Regions from separate parts of the Staphylococcus sp. Ze2 genome, predicted to be linked through region 2. Evidence: riboswitches for the same ligand, from Rfam matches in the RefSeq annotation. Region 2 holds a riboswitch; the other holds the start of a gene.

Region 1 (3,439 bases), 320 kb from region 2:
GGTTACCAAATGGTGCAACAATTCGTCGAGAGGTTGAACGTTACATTGTAGACAAAGAAGTGAGCATGGGTTATGACCATGTTTACACACCAGTTATGGCTAATGTTGATTTATATAAAACATCTGGTCACTGGGATCATTATCAAGAGGATATGTTCCCGACAATGAAACTGGATGAGCATGAAGAAATGGTGCTTAGACCAATGAATTGTCCACATCACATGATGATTTATGCTAATAAACCACATTCATATCGTGAACTACCAATCAGAATTGCTGAATTAGGCACAATGCATCGTTATGAGGCAAGCGGAGCTGTGTCAGGATTGCAACGTGTACGTGGTATGACTTTAAATGATGCGCATATCTTTGTTCGTCCAGATCAAATTAAGGAAGAATTCAAGCGTGTTGTTAATCTTATTATTGATGTATATAAAGACTTTAACTTTGAAAACTATAGCTTCAGACTAAGTTATAGAGATCCAGAAGACAAAGAGAAATACTTCGATGACGATGAAATGTGGAATAGAGCAGAGAGCATGTTGAAGGAAGCTGTTGATGAGTTAGGCTTAGATTATGAAGAAGCTATTGGTGAAGCGGCATTCTATGGTCCAAAATTAGATGTACAAGTACAAACTGCAATGGGTAAAGAAGAAACTTTATCTACAGCACAACTTGATTTCTTATTACCGCAAAAATTTGATTTAACATATATTGGTAATGATGGAGAACAACATAGACCAGTTGTCATTCATCGTGGTGTTGTTTCAACAATGGAACGTTTTGTTGCGTTCTTAACTGAAGAAACAAAAGGAGCTTTTCCAACTTGGTTAGCACCTAAACAAGTAGAAATCATTCCTGTGAATGTTGATTTGCACTATGATTATGCGAGACTGATTCAAGATGAGCTTAAGTCACAAGGTGTTCGAGTTGAAATTGATGACAGAAACGAAAAAATGGGCTATAAAATTAGAGAAGCACAAATGCAAAAAATCCCATACCAACTTGTCGTAGGTGATAAAGAGGTAGAAAATAGTGAAGTGAATGTGAGAAAATATGGTTCACAAGATCAAGAAACTCTAGAGAAAGACGAGTTTATTTGGAACTTAGTCGATGAGATTAGATTGAAAAAACAAAGATAGTCTTGAAAGTAATGTAGAAATCATGTATATTACAGGTTAGTGAGTTAAATATAAAATTAAATTTGAGTTAGAGGTTGCATTTTTAAAGAGTAAGTATTCAGAAGCCGTATGGGGCGTATGTTGAATGCATGAAAGGTAAAAATGCCGAAACTGGTATTGACCATTGACACAATATCAGTTGGGACAGTTTTCGAAAGAGACTGGACTGTCACATATGTGATGTGCTACCTATATAAATGCTATTATTAAAATGGTTGCATATCTAATAGGTATGCAACCATTTTGTTTTGGTTAAATGATTAAAATTAATACTTTTACGGGATAGAGTAAAAATTATAATAAATGTAGTTGTACAAATATTTAACGCTGCATTTAGGTTTTTTATACTATAAATTGTATTCTTTAATCATATAGTAAGTTAGCCTCTAAGTTTAAAGAAAGGACGCTTCTATGGCAAAACAAGAAAATCAAAGCAATGGGGTTCAAAGAGGATTAAAAGATCGCCATATTTCCATGATTGCGATTGGTGGATGTATTGGAACAGGACTATTTATGACTTCGGGGGGAGCGATTCACGACGCCGGAGCCTTAGGTGCATTATTAGCTTATGCAATTATCGGGGCAATGGTCTTCTTCCTTATGACGTCATTAGGAGAGATGGCGACATATTTACCAGTATCGGGATCATTTAGTACTTATGCTACACGTTTTGTTGATCCATCACTAGGATTTGCATTAGGTTGGAATTATTGGTTCAACTGGGTTATTACAGTTGCAGCGGATGTTACGATTGCAGCGCAAGTTATACAATATTGGACACCTTTAGCAGGCATGCCAGCTTGGGCTTGGAGTTGTCTATTCTTATTAATTATTTTTGGTCTTAATGCCTTATCTGTTCGCGTATACGGTGAAAGTGAATACTGGTTCGCATTAATTAAAGTAGTTACAGTGATTATATTTATCGGAATTGGACTACTAACAATCTTAGGTATTATGGGTGGAGAGTTTGTTGGTTTTGATACCTTTACTAAAGGTGGCGGACCAATACTTGGTGACGGACTAGGCGGTAGTTTATTAACTATCTTAGGCGTATTCTTAGTCGCTGGATTCTCATTCCAAGGAACTGAATTAATAGGTATCACTGCAGGTGAATCAGAAAACCCAGAACGCGCGGTACCAAAAGCAATTAAACAAGTGTTTTGGAGAATATTAATTTTCTATATTATGGCAATTTTTGTAATTGGTATGTTAATTCCTTATGATAGTGCAGCATTAATGGGTGGAGGCGAAGATATTTCAACCTCTCCATTTACACTTGTATTCCAAAATGCAGGGTTAGCATTTGCGGCATCATTTATGAATGCTGTAATCTTGACGTCGGTTCTATCTGCGGGTAACTCAGGTATGTACGCATCAACACGTATGTTGTATTCAATGAGTAAAGATAAATTAGCTTATCCTGTATTTGCTAAAACAAACAAATATGGTGTGCCTTATGTATCATTGTTAGTCACAGCGCTTATTGTAATAGGTATATTTGTATTACAACATTTAAGTGGTGACGCTTATGAATATATTGTTGCAGCTAGTGGTATGACTGGATTTATTGCATGGGTTGGTATTGCAATCAGCCATTATAGATTTAGAAAAGCATTTGACAAACAAAATTACGATAAATCAAAATTAAAATACAAAGCTAAGTTATTCCCGTTCGGGCCGATATTTGCAGGTGTACTCTGTGTACTTGTTATTGTTGGGCAAGACGTAGACTTTATAAAAACGGGTGATTTTAATTTAAATAGATTCGTTATAACTTATATGGGTATACCTGTATTCTTAGCATTTTTCATTTATCATAAGTTAAGATACAGAACGAAAATCGTTCCGTTAGAACAAGTGGATTTGCGTCAAAATGTTGATATGGATGAAATAAATAAATAGTAAAAAGCAGTTGACTAATGTCATTATTGTTGTTATGATAGGTAACGTTGAATACGAAACGAACCAAGTAGAAGCTCCCGCTTCTCACCTGTTGCGACGCAAAAGCTGTTGGCAGGTCTTATATACACACGATTAAGTCATGTGTAGAGAAGAGCGGGTATATTGTATACTCGCTCTTTTTGCTTGGGATAATTTCGTAAAAATCTTGGAGGTGTCAACCATAGCAAAAGATCAGACTCAAGTTAACGAAAAGATTCGTGCAAAAGAATTACGCTTAATCGGTCAAGACGGAGAACAAATTGGTGTAAAAACTAAGACAGAAGCTCTTGAAATGGCAGATAGAGTTGGTTTAGATG
Region 2 (3,439 bases):
GTGAATTTGCTAAATCAACATTACTAAAAATACTAGCCGGAGAAATGGAGCCTGATGAAGGTACAGTAAGATGGGGTGTTACTACATCTCGTAGCTACTTCCCTAAAGATAACTCAGAATTCTTTGAAGGTGTTGACACGAATCTTGTCGATTGGTTACGCCAATACGCGCCTGAGGATGAGCAAACTGAAACGTTCTTACGTGGTTTCTTAGGTCGTATGTTATTTAGTGGTGAAGAAGTTAAGAAAAAAGCAAGCGTGCTATCAGGTGGAGAAAAAGTGCGTTGTATGCTAAGTAAAATGATGTTATCAAGTGCAAACGTACTATTGCTAGATGAGCCTACGAACCACTTAGACTTAGAAAGTATCACTGCTGTAAATGATGGCTTGAAGAACTTTAAAGGTTCTCTTATTTTCACTTCATATGACTTTGAATTCATCAATACAATCGCAAATCGTGTAATCGACTTAAATCCAGCTGGATCTGTATCTAAAGAGATTTCATACCAAGCTTATTTAGAAGAAACTGGCGTATTAACGAAATAATTATTGATTGTTAAATTATAACTAAATAAAAAGAGTGGAAATATGTTTGTCTGTCAGATTATAATCTGACAGACTTTTTTTATTACTCCCCTTTTGATGTTTATAAAAGAAACGTTGAATGGGCCGATTACTTTGAAAAGCTTTTCTAGAATTATATAATAATTATAAGTTTAAGCTAGGAGGAATTTGAAAATGCAAAATTTAAATATGATTGATGGAAAGATAATACCCCAAATAGGCTTTGGTACATATAAGTTAAATGGCGCATCAGGGGTGCATGCGATTGTTAGCGCGCTAAATCAAGGTTATCGTTTATTAGATACTGCGTACAATTATGAGAATGAAGGCGCCGTTGGTAAAGCGATTGAACAGAGTCATGTCTCAAGAGATCAAATTATTGTAACTTCTAAACTTCCTGGACGTTATCAAGACTATAATGCGACAATGATTGCTATTCAAGAATCGATTTATCGTTTGAATGTGGAATATATCGATTTATACTTAATACATTGGCCGAATCCAAGACAAGGTAAATTTGTAGAGGCTTGGCGAGCGATGATTGATGCACAAAGTGCTGGATTAATTAAATCTATCGGCGTATGTAATTTCTTACCTGAACACATTGAAACGTTAGAACAAGAAACAGGAGTTCTGCCTTCAGTAAACCAAATAGAATTACACCCTTATTTTAATCAAGAAGATATGATTAGTTATCACAATGACAAAGGAATCATCACACAAGCATGGAGTCCTCTTGGTCGTGCTTCAGAAGTTATAAATGATAAAGATATTGAGGCAATAGCAACAAAATATGATAAAACTATTCCTCAAGTTATTTTGAGATGGCATATTCAAAAAGGTGTGGTCCCTATTCCAAAAGCAACTTCTGTTGCTAGACAAATTCAAAATAAAGAAGTTTTTGATTTTACTTTAGAGCATGAGGATATAGAAAAAATAAATACATTAACTCAAAAAGATGGTAGATTAAAAGGACAAGATCCGGCAGTTTATGAAGAATTTTAGTTCACTCTCCGAAGTATTAAAATTAAAAAAATAAAAATACAAGGCACTTTTCGATACTTTTTACACATAAGTTGCAAAAATAATTTATAGAACATTATATTTTTCAGTAAATTAAAAAAACTTTGTAAAAGCGGTTTACAGTACATGTATGCCTATGTATAATATGAATCATAAACAAAAAATTAAATATGGTTTTGATGAGGCGCATCAATCATTAGTAATTATTAGAAGAACCTGCCTGCTAGCAGCTAATTTTGAAAGGGTGAGATGCCGAAACAGTTATAATAGCAGCTTATAACACGTTGGACTTTATGGTTAAGAGCTAAGAGTCTGTCATTATTTTAAAATAATGGAGTGCATCACTTGTATATATATTATAGAACAGGTTCGCATTCCGAACTTGTTCTTTTTTTATAATACTGTGATTCTCCCCTATTCGTTGAGGAGGATATAGAAATTGGAAAGAAGTGTTTTAAAATTTGGAGGTTCTTCAGTAAGTGATTTTACTAAAATTAAAAATATTGCCGAAATGCTTAGATTACGAGTTGAGCAAGGTGAACAATTAATTGTGGTTGTAAGTGCTATGGGTAAAACAACAGATGAATTAATGGCCAATGTTTCGACTTTAACTAGTAGCCCTAAAGATCAAGAACTTGCCCTCTTGCTTACCACTGGAGAGCAACAAACAGTTTCTTATTTATCGATGGTTTTAAATGATATCGGTATTAACGCCAAAGCTATGACTGGCTATCAAGCAGGTATTAAGACTGTTGGCCATCATTTGAAGAGTCGTATAGCAGAAATTGACCCTGATACATTCGAACAAGCATTTACTGAAAATGACATTTTAGTCATAGCAGGTTTTCAAGGTATTAATGATAACTTTGAAGTAACTACATTAGGTCGTGGTGGATCCGATACTACGGCAGTCGCATTAGCAGCAAGCAATAACACATCATGTGAAATATATACTGATGTTGATGGTGTTTATGCAACAGATCCGAGACTGTACAAGGATGCTAAGCGTTTAGACTATGTCTCTTATGAAGAAATGATGGAGATGAGTGCTTTAGGCGCAGGTGTGCTCGAAACAAGAAGTGTAGAATTGGCAAACAATTATAGTATTCCACTATACTTAGGAAGAACTTTATCAAATGTGAAAGGAACATGGATTATGCCCCAAACTGAAATATTGGAAAGAAAAGCCGTTACAGGCGTTGCGTTAGATACGCATATGATGCACGTTACAATTAGTTATCCCCTACCCGATAATGAATTATTAACTGCATTATTCAATCATTTAGAAGATGGTTCTGTTAATGTTGATATGATATCACAAATCATCAATTTGGAAGGATTACAAATGTCCTTTACGATTAAAGATACAGATGTCATTCAAATTTCTACGATTTTAGAGTCTTTAAAAGAATCGTTTAGTGCGTTAGACTTTAAGATAAATGAAGATTACGTTAAACTCTCTTTAATTGGTTCTGGCATGAGAGACATGTCGGGCGTAGCTTCAAAAGCATTCAAAACATTAATTGAAAATAATATTTCATTTTATCAAACAACAACTTCAGAAATTAGTATTTCATGTGTTATTGATGCTGTGAATGGCGAACGTGCTGTTCAAACCCTTTATCAAACTTTTGATATCTGAATTTTCAAAATTATAGTACTATTAAAAAATAATATTGGAGTGTATTGTATATGACAAGATTAGCGATCGCAGGTGCAACCGGTTTAGTAGGAAGAAAAATGTTAGAAACTATTGATAGAAAAGAAATCCCTTTTGATGAATTGGTGCTATTTTCATCAGCACGTTCAGCTGGACAACAAGTAGAATTCCAAGGTCAAACATATACTGTTAG

What was found. A riboswitch is a leader RNA that binds a small molecule or an ion and turns the genes downstream of it on or off. The one in region 2 is predicted to bind lysine.
Region 1: linked by a shared signal. The riboswitch ahead of ACM591_RS07020 (amino acid permease) and the one ahead of ACM591_RS08730 (aspartate kinase) in region 2 are both predicted to bind lysine.

The regions. Positions count from the first base shown of each region.
Region 1 covers NZ_CP183486.1:1,520,745-1,524,183, forward strand. The annotation lists gene thrS (threonine--tRNA ligase) at 1-1,142, shown strand, start outside; lysine riboswitch at 1,203-1,377, shown strand; gene ACM591_RS07020 (amino acid permease) at 1,593-3,083, shown strand; ribosomal protein L20 leader region at 3,143-3,271, shown strand; gene infC (translation initiation factor IF-3) at 3,295-3,439, shown strand, end outside.
Region 2 covers NZ_CP183486.1:1,838,966-1,842,404, reverse strand. The annotation lists gene ACM591_RS08740 (ABC-F family ATP-binding cassette domain-containing protein) at 1-545, shown strand, start outside; gene ACM591_RS08735 (aldo/keto reductase) at 738-1,568, shown strand; lysine riboswitch at 1,758-1,936, shown strand; gene ACM591_RS08730 (aspartate kinase) at 2,026-3,228, shown strand; gene ACM591_RS08725 (aspartate-semialdehyde dehydrogenase) at 3,279-3,439, shown strand, end outside.